Linked DNA regions of Labrenzia sp. VG12. The protein of the gene in region 2 interacts with the protein of the main gene of each other region in a pairwise test. Links are inferred from orthologs where the notes say so. Each region holds a gene or a part of one and is shown on either strand. Other genes may lie near its edges. The genes, in order: CHH27_RS10370, groL and grpE.

Evidence for each region.
Region 1: the proteins of groL (region 2) and CHH27_RS10370 interact in binary tests that used the Escherichia coli proteins (3 or more experiments, as listed by UniProt). The link is inferred for Labrenzia sp. VG12 from one-to-one orthologs.
Region 3: the proteins of groL (region 2) and grpE interact in binary tests that used the Escherichia coli proteins (3 or more experiments, as listed by UniProt). The link is inferred for Labrenzia sp. VG12 from one-to-one orthologs.

The regions. Positions count from the first base shown.
Region 1 is NZ_CP022529.1:2,218,431-2,223,121, reverse strand. The notes cover bases 598-3,497. They hold CHH27_RS10370 (ABC transporter ATP-binding protein), read left to right. Parts: upstream 598-1,595; coding sequence 1,596-2,399; downstream 2,400-3,497. Other genes in these bases: CHH27_RS10365 (MlaD family protein), read left to right, coding at 2,414-3,497; CHH27_RS10375 (ABC transporter permease), read left to right, coding at 598-1,581. In the rest of the region: N-acetyltransferase DgcN, read right to left, coding at 1-340; more of CHH27_RS10375, read left to right, coding at 433-597; more of CHH27_RS10365, read left to right, coding at 3,498-4,408; CHH27_RS10360 (ABC-type transport auxiliary lipoprotein family protein), read left to right, coding at 4,435-4,691. UniProt on the Escherichia coli protein: Part of the ABC transporter complex MlaFEDB, which is involved in a phospholipid transport pathway that maintains lipid asymmetry in the outer membrane by retrograde trafficking of phospholipids from the outer membrane to the inner membrane.
Region 2 is NZ_CP022529.1:5,496,379-5,501,041, forward strand. The notes cover bases 695-3,566. They hold groL (chaperonin GroEL), read right to left. Parts: upstream 3,017-3,566; coding sequence 1,373-3,016; downstream 695-1,372. Other genes in these bases: CHH27_RS25355 (alpha/beta hydrolase), read left to right, coding at 695-1,159; groES (co-chaperone GroES), read right to left, coding at 3,071-3,358. Also shown: more of CHH27_RS25355, read left to right, coding at 1-694; CHH27_RS25370 (hypothetical protein), read right to left, coding at 3,628-4,194; CHH27_RS25375 (sigma-54 dependent transcriptional regulator), read right to left, coding at 4,390-4,663.
Region 3 is NZ_CP022529.1:4,784,630-4,789,335, reverse strand. What follows is about bases 607-3,521. They hold grpE (nucleotide exchange factor GrpE), read right to left. Parts: upstream 2,426-3,521; coding sequence 1,787-2,425; downstream 607-1,786. Other genes in these bases: addA (double-strand break repair helicase AddA), read right to left, coding at 2,976-3,521; trxA (thioredoxin), read right to left, coding at 2,570-2,890; CHH27_RS22165 (trimeric intracellular cation channel family protein), read right to left, coding at 921-1,532; CHH27_RS22170 (VOC family protein), read right to left, coding at 607-790. Outside these bases: CHH27_RS22175 (OsmC family protein), read left to right, coding at 1-317; more of CHH27_RS22170, read right to left, coding at 407-606; more of addA, read right to left, coding at 3,522-4,706. UniProt on the Escherichia coli protein: Participates actively in the response to hyperosmotic and heat shock by preventing the aggregation of stress-denatured proteins, in association with DnaK and GrpE. It is the nucleotide exchange factor for DnaK and may function as a thermosensor.

The DNA.
Region 1 (4,691 bases), 3.3 Mb from region 2 along the record:
CTTCCGCCGCCGCCCTGATTGCAGGAATGCTGGCCAGGCGCACATGAAGACCCGAGGCGACGTCGAGCCCGGCCCTGAGCGCAGCCACGATCGAATCGACCCAATGGTCCGGAAGCTGGCCGCCGGCATTGACGGCGCCGATGACAAGGGTCCGGGCGCCGGCAGCGGCTCCGTCTGAAATACTTGTGTCCGGCAGGCCGGTGTCGGCGGCGCAGCCATCAAGCCGCACCTGCCCGAGACACCAGTCCCTGCGCCAATCGACGATGCCGATGGCGGTTTTTGCCGCTAGGGCATCGGGAACGTCACCGAGGAACAAAAGGTAAGGACGGGCAATTTCCATGGACAAAGCTTTCAAGTGGCTGCTGGACGTTAAACTTCTCCATCAGGTATACGAGGGATGACGAACCAGCGGCAAGAGGGCAGCCAGCCGGAATGGCATTCTTGGAGAAAAACACGGCACCGACGATTGCGTTAGAGGCGGACGGTGCCGAGCATCAGCTTCTGGCCCTTTCCGGCGACTGGACCGTCAGCACCATTGGTGAGGCCGAAAGAGACCTTGCCGAGCTGAATGTGGCCCGGGACCAACTGACCTGTATCGACGTCTCGGGCATCGATCATCTGGATACGAGCGGCGCCTGGCTGATCCACCGCACGCGCGGCCGGCTGGAGTTCAAGGGACGACGCGTCGGGCTGACGGGTGTCACGCCCGTGCGCCAGACGCTGTTTGACGAGATCGAACGGCATCACCCGCCGAGCTGGAAACCGGACCGCAGCGGCTTTTCCATTGTCGGTTTCCTGGAAACGACCGGCCGCCAGATGGTGGACGTCTACAAAGACGCCATGGCCATGCTGCATATTCTGGGCTCGCTCGGTCTGGTTCTGTCTACGGTATTGTTGCACCCCAAGCGCCTGCGCAGCATTTCCATTGCCGTGCAATTCGAACGCAGCTGCATCGGGGCGGTGCCGATCGTGGCGCTGATGAGTTTCCTGATCGGTGCGATCATTTCCCAGCAGGGTGGTTTTTATCTCCGGCAATTCGGGGCGGACATCTATGTTGTCGACCTGGCCGGTATCCTGGTGCTGCGCGAAATCGGCGTCATCCTGACGGCCATCATGGTGGCCGGCCGGTCCGGGTCGGCCTTTACGGCGGAACTCGGGGCCATGCGCATGCAGGAGGAGGTCGACGCTCTCCATGTGATCGGTCTCAACGTGACCGAAGTGCTGGTGCTGCCGCGCATTCTGGCGCTGATGATTGCCTTGCCCATCCTGACCTTCATTGCCGATATGGCGGCGCTTTTCGGATCGGGTATCGTGACCTGGGTCTATCTCGACATACCGCCGGCGGCCTTTCTGACCCAGCTTCAGGCAGCGATCACCATCGATACGCTGGTGGTCGGCCTGGTCAAGGCACCGTTCATGGCCCTGATCATCGGCCTGATTGCCTGTGTGGAAGGTCTGAAGGTTGAAGGGTCCTCTGAATCGCTCGGGCGCCATACGACCATGTCCGTGGTCAAGGCCATTTTCCTGGTCATCGTGGTGGACGGTTTCTTCGCCATGTTCTTCGCGGCCATTGGAGTGTGACCGGATTTATGAAGATGCGCGCACCCGACACCAGCGTCAAAACCACCGTTTCAACCGGTGAAGATGCCGATTACGTGCTGTCCGTCCGCGACATCACCGTCGGTTTCGGCTCGAAGATCATCCTGCAGGATCTGGACCTGGACGTTCGCCGCGGAGAGGTTCTTGGCTTCGTCGGCGGCTCGGGAACGGGCAAATCCGTTCTGATGCGTACAATCCTGGGCCTCACGCCCAAACGGACGGGACTGATCTCGGTGTTCGGGCACGATCTATCCACGGCGAACGACAAGGAACGCAAGGCCATCGAGCGCCGTTGGGGTGTCCTGTTCCAGCAAGGTGCGCTGTTTTCATCACTGACGGTCAAACAGAACATCCAGGTGCCGATGCGCGAGCACCTGAAGCTGTCGCCGCAGCTGATGGACGAACTGGCGGGACTGAAGCTTGAACTGGTCGGTCTGCCCCAGGATGCCGCAGACAAACTGCCATCGGAACTCTCCGGCGGCATGGTCAAGCGTGCCAGCCTGGCCCGCGCTCTTGCACTTGATCCGGATTTGGTGTTTCTGGACGAGCCGACGTCCGGTCTGGACCCGATCGGGGCGGCTGCTTTTGATTCGCTGATTGCAAACCTGAGTTCGACTCTCGGATTGACCGTTTATATGGTCACCCATGACCTCGACAGCCTGCATTCCATCTGCGATCGCATTGCTGTTCTTGGGAAAAAGCGTGTTCTGGCGATCGGAACACTGGACGATATGATGAAAAACGATGATCCATGGATCACGTCATACTTCCGCGGAGAGCGGGCACTGCGCCGAGTATAGGTTGGACTGACTGAATGGAAACCCGGGCAAGCTACATTCTGATCGGCGCTTTCATGGTTGCCATCCTGTTCGGTGCGTTCGGGTTTGTTTACTGGAAGGCTGTCTCTGCCGAGTCGCGCCAGAACGTGGAACTGAAAATCCTCTACCCCGGTCCGGTGACCGGATTGCCGGTCGGGGGGCAGGTGCTGTTCAACGGCATCAAGGTCGGCGACGTCAAGTCGCTGGACTTTGCCCCCGGCGACCCGACCAAGGTCGTCGCCACGGTCAGTATCCGGCCATCGACACCGCTGCGCGAAGATACCAAGGCGACCCTGAATTTCACCGGCCTGACCGGCGTCGCCTATGTGGACCTGACCGGCGGCACATCCGATTCCCCGCTGCTTCTGGGGCGGGAGGACGGCAAGGTGCCTGTCATCGAGGCCGAACGGTCCTTCTTTGACGACATTGTCGATGGAGCGCGTGACGTTCTGAAACGCGCCGATTCGACGATGAAGACCATCGATGACCTTCTGAAGGACAACGAGCCGGCGATCACCGAAATCGTCCAGAATGTCGAAACCTTCTCCGGCGCGCTTGCCGCCAACTCCGACGGCGTCAAGGATTTCATGGCGAGTATCGGCAAGGCCTCTGAATCCTTCTCCAGCCTGTCGGGACGCCTTGAGAAACTGGTTGATCAAGGTGAACGTCTTCTGGCTGCGGTTCCGTCCGACAAGGTGACGGCGATCGTTGACGATCTGAGCAAGTTCTCGCAAAGCCTCGGCAATGCCAGCAAGGATATCGATCTGCTTGTGGCCGACGCCCAGAATGCGGCCAAGGAACTGGAGACCTTCACCAAGAACCTGAATGCCGGTCTCGACAACGTGCACAAGATTGTTGACGCTGTGAAGCCGGAAGACATCGAGAAGGTCATGGCGGGGGCTGCCGCGCTGGGCGATGTGCTTGAAAAACGGTCCGGCGACATCGACAAGCTGGTCACGGCAACCAGCGAAACCATGCAGAATGTCAATCAGATCGTCGAAGTCGTGCAGCAGCGGGAAGGCACGGTCGTGGAGATCCTGGAAGGCAGCCGCGATGTGGTGGCCAAGGTCGACACAATCATGACACGGGGCGTCGAAATTGCCGCTGCGATCGATCCGCTTCAAATCGATCAGGTGGTCAACAACGTTTCAGTCTTCACGGAAGGCATGAACGCCTCCCTGCTGCGTGTCGATGAGATCCTGGCAAGTGTTGACCCGGACCAGATTGGTCAGACTGTCGACAACGTTTCCAGCATCGTCGACAACTTCAACAATCAGCAGACCCAGATCAACGAGATCATCGCCTCCACCAAGTCGACGGTACAGAATTTTGAAGCTGTCTCCGCGACCGTACGGGGGCAGGATGACCGGATCGCGGCGCTGATCACGGATGTTCAGGCCGCAGCAGAACGGTTCTCGACAACGCTGGAAACGGCCAATGATCTCATGAAGGCGGTTGATCCGGAGAAAGTCGCGAATATTGTCGGTTCGGTCGAAACCGCGGCCTCCGGTCTTGCCAATCCGGAAGACGGCATTCCGGCGATCCTGCAGAGCGCACGCAAGGCGGCCGACAATGTTCAGCAGATGACGGCAAACCTGGAGAAGCGCACGCCGGATGTCGATCAGATCATCACCGATGCCAAGCAGATGACCGCGACGCTGAATGCAACCTCCGTGAGGGTCGAGAGCCTGGTGGAGAAGGTCTCGACCATGGTCGATGGGGACGGCGAAGGCCTGATCAAGGAAGCGACCCTGGCGGCCCAGGCGATCCGCAAGATCGCGGTTGCCTTTGAAAGCAGGGCGGATTCGATTGCCGGCGGACTTTCCAAGTTCGCGACGCAAGGATCTGCCGATTTCACGGCAGCTCTGGCGCAGGTCAACCGCACGCTGATCTCGATCCAGCGCGCTGCTGAAAGTTTCGAACGCAGTCCGAACCGGGTGATTTTCGGTGGAGAGGACGTGCCGACCTATTCAGGCGGGCGGCGCAGGTAAAAGACGATGGCTAAGGGCTGGGACGCATGACGAAGACACCGACAGACATGACCCGCCGGGGCGTTCTCGGAGCGCTCGGGTTCGGCGTGCTGGTCTCCGGCTGTGCCAGCAACACGCCCTCCGCCTATTACAGCATCGCAGCGGCCGATGTCGGAGGTCTTGCCGGCCGATCCAGCCGGGTTCAGGTGCTGGTTGCCGCGCCGCGTGCGCTGAAAGCGCTCGATACCACTTATATCGCAGTTGTCGACAGGGGACCGGTCTACAGCTATTTCCCGGAAAGCGC
Region 2 (4,663 bases):
CTTCCTGATTGCGCTGGCGGCACTTCCCGCGATTGCCGCACAGGCCGGCGAAGTCTGGAAGGTCGAGAAAGCCGGCACAAATTCCGGCCTTTATCCTGGCGAAGAAATGCTGTTGACCAACGGCATTGAGACGCTGACTCATTTCAAGGCCGGAGATCCCAAGAAGCCGCTCGTCATCTTCGTGCCCGGCGGGTTTCATCTGGCGCGTGTTGCCTATGGATATCCGGGAGGCAACGAGGCTGATTTCCTGGCACATTGGCTGGGAGAGGCAGGATATTCGTTCCTCGGTGCCTCCTATCCGACGGACAACAAGGTCTACTCGAAAGTCTATCCGGCCTATTCGATCCGGGACTGGGGCAAACAGGTCGCCGCCACGGCAAGACACTACATTGATCAACATGGCCTGTCCGGTGAAGTGATCGTGCTGGGATGGAGCGCGGGTGGCCAGATCGCACAATCGGTCCATGAAGCTTCACAGGCGGCTGGACTTGATATGCGCCTCTATGTGTCTCTGGCGTCGACACCGCCGGTTCCTCTGCTCCTGGCTGCACCCGGTGCGATCTCTAGGGCTGACAACGGCCTGTCGGCAGCGCCTCAGTTCTACGACCTTTTCAGGAAATATGTTGTTGCGCAGGACAAGTTGAACGGTCACGAAATCATGCCCTGGGCGCGATTTGAAAGCGATGTTCTGGGCCATATTCCAGTGGCGCTCAACGCCATCATGATCGCTTCACGCTATCAGGACGGAAAATTCGTTGAGGATCTTCAGTGGGCCATGGCCGATACCGGGGCCTTGAAGGTCACGGACTTTCCCTTCGTGGTGACGATTTCCGGAGACAAGGTATTGGACAACGACCATGCCCTGACCGACCGTGGAAACTGGGGCCTTTATCAGGTCCAGCATCTTTACCGGAACCTGGTGCTGCCGGTCCTCGCGAAGTCCGAAGAAATCGGGCCGCTGGCGTGGCAGAAGCTGATGGACAGCATGAACGCCGCGACCTCCGGTGTGCTCAACGCGCGCGTTCCGGGCAATCACTTCTTCTGGTACGGCGAAGTCGGTGCGAGGGAGACGGTGCAGAAACTGGAAACGCTGATCCTGAGGGCAGAGAACCTCAAGGCAGATATCCAGCAGGTGCTCCGGTCGGTTTCAGCGCAATAGGCGCGGTTCATGCCCGAGCAGGTTTTCCTGGAAATCAAGACAAACGGCTCGAAAACTGCTCTTGCCGCAAGTCCCAAGGGATCGGACTTCGTGGAAGCCGATGCCGTCCACGGTACTGCCTCGTGGCGCAAATCTGAAATGCATGGGCGGCGCATCACGCAAAAAGGGCGGCCCGAGAGCCGCCCTTTCCGTAATTCACAAGCGTCAGGCTTCTTAGAAGCCCATGCCGCCCATGCCGCCCATGTCGCCACCCGGCATGGCCGGAGCAGCGTCTTTCTTCGGCAGCTCGGCAACCATGGCTTCGGTGGTGATCAAGAGGCCGGCAACGGAAGCTGCGTCCTGCAGAGCCGTGCGCACAACCTTGGTCGGGTCGATGATGCCGGCTTCGATCATGTTGACGAATTCTTCGGTCTGAGCGTTGAAACCGAAGGTGTCGTCGCCGTTTTCCTGGATCTTGCCAACAACGATGGAGCCTTCGACACCAGCGTTTTCAGCGATCTGACGGATCGGAGCTTCCAGAGCGCGCAGGACGATCTTGATGCCGGCAGCGATGTCGGCGTTGTCGTTGGCCAGAGCCTCGACAGCCTTCTTCGCACGCAGCAGAGCGGTGCCGCCACCCGGGACGATGCCTTCTTCAACGGCAGCGCGGGTTGCGTTCAGAGCATCGTCAACGCGGTCTTTTTTCTCTTTCACTTCGATTTCGGTCGCACCGCCAACGCGGATCACGGCAACGCCGCCTGCGAGCTTGGCGAGACGCTCCTGGAGCTTCTCACGGTCGTAATCGGAAGTGGTTTCTTCGATCTGGGCCTTGATCTGACCAACGCGGCCGTCGATGTCTTCCTTGGAGCCAGCGCCATCAACGATGGTGGTGGTTTCCTTGGTGATCGCGACTTTCTCGGCAGTGCCGAGCATGTCGAGGGTCACGTTTTCGAGCTTGATGCCGAGGTCTTCGGAAATGACGGTGCCGCCGGTCAGAATGGCGATGTCTTCCAGCATGGCCTTGCGGCGGTCGCCGAAGCCCGGAGCCTTCACAGCAGCGATTTTCAGGCCGCCACGCAGCTTGTTGACAACGAGGGTTGCCAGAGCTTCGCCTTCAACATCTTCAGCGATGATGAGCAGCGGACGGGAAGACTGAACGACAGCTTCCAGGATCGGCAGCATGGCCTGCAGGTTGGAGAGTTTCTTCTCGTGCAGCAGGATGTACGGCTTTTCCAGGTCAGCCAGCATCTTGTCAGCGTTGGTGACGAAGTACGGAGACAGGTAGCCGCGGTCGAACTGCATGCCTTCAACGACTTCCAGCTCGGTTTCCAGGGACTTGGCTTCCTCGACGGTGATGACACCTTCGTTGCCGACCTTCTGCATGGCTTCGGCAATGTCCTGGCCAACCTGCGTGTCGCCGTTTGCGGAGATGGTGCCGACCTGGGCAACTTCTTCAGACGTTGTGATGGTCTTGGAAGCAGCGGTCAGGGCCTTGACGGCTTCAGCAGCAGCGAGGTCAACGCCGCGCTTCAGGTCCATCGGGTTCATGCCGGCAGCAACAGCCTTGGCGCCTTCCTTGACGATGGCCTGGGCCAGAACGGTTGCGGTGGTGGTGCCGTCACCAGCGATGTCGTTGGTCTTGGAAGCCACTTCGCGCACCATCTGGGCGCCCATGTTTTCGAACTTGTCTTCCAGTTCGATTTCCTTGGCAACGGAGACACCGTCCTTGGTGATGCGCGGTGCGCCGAAGGCCTTGTCGAGGACAACGTTACGGCCTTTCGGGCCGAGGGTCACTTTGACGGCGTTTGCCAGGGTGTCGACACCTTTGAGCATACGCTCACGGGCGTCGGAGGAGAATTTTACTTCTTTAGCAGACATGAGATCGTCTCACCTAAATTTGGAATGGAGTTGAGATCAGAAGCGGTTCGCTGATTAAGCGATCACGCCCATGATGTCGGATTCCTTCATGATCAGGAGGTCTTCACCGTCGATCTTGACTTCGGTGCCGGACCATTTGCCGAACAGGACGCGGTCGCCTGCCTTGACATCGAGAGCAACGATTTCGCCGTTGTCCTTGCGGGCACCGGTGCCGACAGCGATGATCTCGCCTTCCTGCGGCTTTTCCTTAGCGGTGTCCGGAATGATGATGCCGCCAGCGGTTTTCTCTTCAGAGTCTACGCGGCGAACTACGACACGGTCGTGCAGTGGACGAAATGCCATAAGACTGTTTCCCTTCATGAGCGCGCCCCACGCAATGGGCAGCGCGCGAGACATGATTACGAGGTTGATTGGGTACGAAAGGGATGGCCCTCCCGCAGCATATTAGCACTCCCTTGAGGCGAGTGCTAACAGCGCTCTGGATTTATGGAGCCGAGCCCGTCTTGTCAATGCTTTGTGACGAGAATTTAATCCCGCTCCGCCTTTATGCGGAGGCGCCAGGTGGCCGCCCGATCAAGAGAAGCGGGCCGCAGCGGCATGTTGCCGTTGTCTCAGTTGGTGCCGGTCACCGAAAATGGCAAGGTGAAGCTCGACTGACTGTCACCGATTTCATCTTCAAACCGGGTTTCAAGCTTGTAGTCACCGACGGGAAGTCCGCTGAACTGGAAAGTCAGTGCCGCGGACAGTTCGCGTTTTTTGGTTCTGCCGGATCCGGCAAATGTCGCGAAGTTTTCCTGCTCGGCCAGAACCTGGCCAGACAGGTTCAGCAACTTGAAACTGGCGGTGAGTTCGTAGGAATAGGAGCTTCCATCCTGTCTGAAAGCGTAGCCGACCGGTTCGGCATAGACAGTGAGCGCTTCCTGGTCGTTGAAGACAGTGTTCTCACGCGGGGTATACTGGCCATAGCCGGTCGCGGCACCATCCGTGAACGTCACTTCGGTAAATGCCAGGTCCGATGCCGCCCAGACCTGATCAAAGGCAGCCAGGGCTTCCTGGAAGGCTTGGGAAGGTTGATCAGCATCCGATTGGGCAAACACACTAGCCGAACCCGCGATCAATCCACCTGCAACCAGAACAGCAGATACGATCTGCTTCGAAGCACGTCTAACAGCCACCATTTTCTTTTCCCCGCACGCCTTTAAATCTTGTCGTTTTCAGCGATTTTGCCGATATAGACCGACTTTTCCCAATAAACAAGACAATGTGTGCGATGCGGTAAACATCGGCGCAGACAAGTGTCGTTTGCTTATCCGGGAAAAGGGAAAACCAGTTTGGGGTTAATGGTCTGTCTATTCACACGCCGCAAGTGCAGCTTACGCGCCTTGCATCAGCCGCTCGGACCAGGCCTGACGCTTGCGGTAGATCGTCGAAGGACTGATCTCCAATGCGGCGGCCGCCATGGCGATGTTGCCGTCAAAAGCGTCCAGCGCGTCCTCGATAATCCGTCGTTCCTGGGCCCAGAGCGGCTCGATCGCACCGAAGGGACGGCTCGGTGGCGCCGAGCGCGTACGTTCCCGGGAAAGGTCGATGATGGCATTCGGGCGTGCGCTCTGGTCCCGGATCACCATCGGCAGCATGTCATAAGTG
Region 3 (4,706 bases), 710 kb from region 2 along the record:
GCGGTGATCCAGAAAATACCAATCCCGAACAGGCCCTCGCTGCCGCGCTCTCCAGTTGCCACATGATGACGTTTCTCGCGCTGTCAGCCAAGGCGGGCTGGCCTGTCGCCAGCTATCACGACCAGGCGGTCGCCCATCTGGGAAAAAATGCGAGGGGACAGATGTCCGTGACACGGATCGACCTGCATCCGAAGGTGCGCTTCGACACAGGTTTCGAAGTTGACGCAAGCCAGTTGGGAGAAATGCAGGCGCGAGCTCATCGCTACTGTTTCATCGCCAACACTCTCGCCGACAGCGTCGAAATCAACGTTCTATGAGCATCGGCAAAAGGCGCGGAACATAGGATAACGAAAAGGCCGGATCCTGCAATCCGGCCTTTTTTCTTCGGACAACGACTGCTGAATACTCAGCCGGCCATCTCGGCAGGTGTCATCCAGCCTTGAACCGCGCCACCGACATCCTTCAGGATTGCGATGCGGCCGATGCCGGGCACATCAAAGGGAGGACGCATGACTTCCGCGCCATGGGCCTTTGCAAGCTCCAGTCGCTCGTCGATATTGTCGACGGCAATGTAGGACATCCAGTGTTCCGGTATGCCGTCGAAATGGGGCGCATTCATCGGGAAAAAGCCACCGACCGGCTTGTCACCGAGGTTGGCCACGACATAGGTGCCGTCTTCCATCGGCATTTCGGTGAAGGTCCACCCGAGAGTCTTGCCATAGAAATCCTTGGCTTTCTGGGTGTCGCGCGTCATCAGCTCGTTCCAGTAGAAGATACCGTGCTCGGCCATGATCTTCTCCATCCTCCATTTGTGAAATTGCACCCTGAGGCTGTGTTGATCCTACTGCGGACCGACGGACAGACCTGTGACATAACGCAATTTCATCGCGATTTTTGTCAATATCGGGACGCCCTGCCAATTAGCTGCGCTTGCCGGCGCGATAGCCGGGCAAGGTCCATCCCCGCAAAATAGCGCCGCCACGCAGGATCAGTGCGATCGCACCGGCCAGAAGGGCACAGGCGACTTGCGGCAGATCCACTTGCACCAGCAGGACATAACTTCCCGCGCCGGCAAATGCCGCGCTGACATAGATCTCGGATTTGACGATGGAAGACGGTTCACGGGCAATCGTGTCCCTCAGGACGCCGCCGAATGTTGCCGTTGCAACTCCCATCAGGACTGCTACCAGGATTGTGTCACCGACCGACAGGGCCTTGGCAGCCCCCATCACGGAATAAGCGGCGATCCCGACTGCGTCGGCCCAGCGAAGCGGCTTGTTCAAGGACTCGATCCAGTCGGCAAAGAACCAGACAAAAACGCTGACCGCGAGGCAGACCAGCAGATAGGTTTCATTCTGGACCCAGAACACCGGCACGCCAAGAAGCAGATCGCGGAGCGTGCCGCCGCCAATGCCGGTCAGGGTGGCAAAGAACAGAAACGCGATGAAATCGAGCTGCTTGCGCGACGCCATGATGCCGCCCGTGATCGCAAAAACGGCAACGCCGAGATAATCCAGCATCTGCAGCAGCATGGTGCCCCTTTTCACTCGTTGGACCGCAAGACCAGGTTCGGGTCAGCCAGCTTTCCGGTTTGCCGTCACCCCATGACTTGATCTATGAGCCTCGCCACTTCTTCCCCGATGGAAAAAGCGTGTTGTAACTCCCTTTCAGGGCAAGGACTACAGGGACAAGCCCCGCAAAGGCGAAGCTTACCAACGCCGGCCGAAAAAAAACCACTCCCGCGACTGGCGGAAGTGGCTTCTTTCAAAGAAAGACGATGGCGCGATCAGGCGCTCTTGTCGACAGTCTGCCCGGCTTCACCAGCGGCATCCGCCGGTGCCTGGGCAACGTCCTTCGGCCCGCCCTTGGAGACACCGACCATGGCCGGTCGCAGGACGCGCTCGCCGATGACATAGCCGGCCTGCATGACCTGAACCACGGTGTTGTTCGGCACTTCCGTGTTCGGTACCTCGAACATGGCCTGGTGGAAATTCGGGTCGAATTTCTGGCCTTCCGGGTTGAGTTTCTTGACGCCGTTTTTCTCCAGCTGGTTGAGCAGATCGCGTTCGATCATCTCAACACCTTCGATCAGCGAGGCAACGCCGGCATCGGCGTTCTTGCGGTCATCTTCCGGCAGGGCTTCCAACGCGCGGCGCAGATTGTCAGAAACGGTCAGCATGTCGCGCGCAAAACCGGAGACCGCATATTGGCGGGCGTCCTTGATTTCCTTCTCCGTGCGGCGGCGCAGGTTTTCCATCTCGGCCATGGCACGGAGTGCCCGGTCCTTGAGGTCGGCATTTTCCGTCTGCAGCAGTTCGAGTGGATCCATGCCGGTCGCGTCAGCACCGGTTTCACCGGCCGCGGCTTCGGTTTCCGGCGTCACGTCTGCCGGCTGTTCTTCCGGGGATTTGTTCTCGTCACTCATGAATGGTCCGTCTGGCTAAAATCCAATGCGGCTGCTTTATACCAATTGCCGGCCATTTCAAAGAGGATCGGCGGATAAGCTTTCGCATATCCGCCGGCCGCGCTCATATGGCCTGCCGCCGGTGGGCCGCAGGAAGATCATTTCTTAAAGGGCGCTCTTGATCCAGTCGGACAGCTTGCCTTTCGGCGCAGCACCGATCTGTTGCGCCATCGGCTCACCACCCTTGAACAGGATCAGCATCGGGATGGAGCGGACGCCATATTTCATGGCCATGTCCTGGTTTTCGTCGATGTTCAGCTTGGTGATCTTCACCTGGCCGTCCATCTCTTCGGAGATTTCCTCAAGTGCCGGAGCGATCATCTTACAGGGGCCGCACCATTCGGCCCAGAAGTCGACGACGACCGGAGCGTCGGAATTCAGAACTTCCGCCTCAAAGGAGGCATCGGTGACTTGCGTGGTTGCCATAACTAGATCTCGTAGGTCTGGGGGTCACGCCTACACTATGTAAGCGCGTCAGTTGGCACGAACGTAGGAAGCAAGAGGCGCGGCGTCAAGCGGCTGTGCCGTCAGGCCGCAATCCGGCAAAGGTCTCGTCGAGCATTGCCGCCGGGATTTCCATCAGGGAAGGGCCGGAGGTCCACAAAAGACAGGCGGAAATGTCCCGGCCCGGATAAATCTGCTTCAGCATTTCCCTGTAAACACAAAGCTGTGCGCGATATTCGAGAGGAACTTCCGCAACCTCTTCCGGCGGATGAAAATTCGTCTTGTAATCCACAATCACAACCCGGTTATCCTCAACCAGAAGCCGGTCGATCTGCCCGGAGATTTCGACCTCCGTGCCATCGGCAATGCGAATCGTGCCAACGACAGGCACCTCGGCTCGTGCCCGGGCCGCAAACAGCGGCGCGAATTCAGGGTCGTCCAGAATGCGCGCGACCTCTTCCAGCAAGCGCTCGCGACGGGAGATGAATTCCGGGCGCAGCGCCTGATCGAGATAGTTTTCCGCAGCCTGCATCCGCTCGCCCGCCACAAGGTCGGGCAGGAGCTCCAACAGGCGGTGAACCAGCCGTCCCCGCTCCAGCGGCCAGGAGGCCGGGTCCCGTCCCGCCTGAAGCCTGGAGACTGCCGGCACGGGATCAATCCCCTCTTTCTCCTCCATCGCCTCGAAGGCTCTTGAAGGCTGCAGGCGCTTCTTTTTCGGCAGCGGCCGTACCGGTTCCGACAGCCATGCAGGCAGTGGCGGCGCTGTCTCTTCGGACGCTTCAGGGACCCTGGAGACAGTCCCGGAGGCCGGATGTGTGCCCGCCCCGTCCTTCTGCCAGCGCCACCCTGATACAGCGCCGTCCGGACCAAACAGTTCCTGCGCTCCCGGTTTCAGGGACCGCGACACCATGGAATACCAGCAGTTTTCATGGGCACCGCGTTTCGGCTCCCAGCCACAGACAATCAGCCGGTCTTCGGCGCGTGTCAGTGCCACATACAAAAGCCGCCGATATTCCTCTTCCTGGGCCGCCCGCAACGCATCAACGGTCTCGTCGTGCCAGCTTGTGCGATCAGCCTTTGGCGGTAGCCATACAAGCGCCGGCGGCAAAAGATCATTGTTCAGACGCGGATGCGGCAGAAAAGACGGATCATGGATCGCGCTGACCGGCGCAGCACCCGGATCCACCAGAATGACGATCCGCGCCTCAAGCCCCTTGGACCCGTGCACCGTCATGATCCGGACCATGCCCTTGGTGTTGGTCAGCTCACGCTTGATCTCCGTCGGGGCCGCCGCCATCCAGGCAAGGAACCCTTCAAGACCAGGCGTGCCGGCCTGTTCATAGGCCATGGTCAGTGCCAGGAACTCGTCGAGAACGTCATCGACTTCAACCCCGAGCCGGGACCGGAAGGCCTTTCGACCGCCATCGGCCCCCAGCAGGCGGGCATAAAATTCATAGGGCGGCACGAAGTCGGCGCGGGCGCGCCAATCCTCAAGCCTTGCCCGGACCTGTTTCCAGGTCTCGCTGGTCTCGGACCGCTTGACCAGCATCTGCCAGAGCGTGCCCGGCCGGACCTTGTCAGGCGTCTCCCGGGCGATCTGGAAGAGATCCTCGTCTCCCAAGCCGAAGAGCGGGCTTTTCAACACGCAGGCAAGCGACAGATCGTCTTCCGGCAGCAGCAGGAACCGGCCAAGCGCGGCCAGATCCTTGACCGCGATGTGGTCCGTCAACACCAGCCTGTCGCTGCCGGCAGCCGGAATGTCGCGTTCCTTCAGTTCCCGGTTGAGCGCCTCGACAAA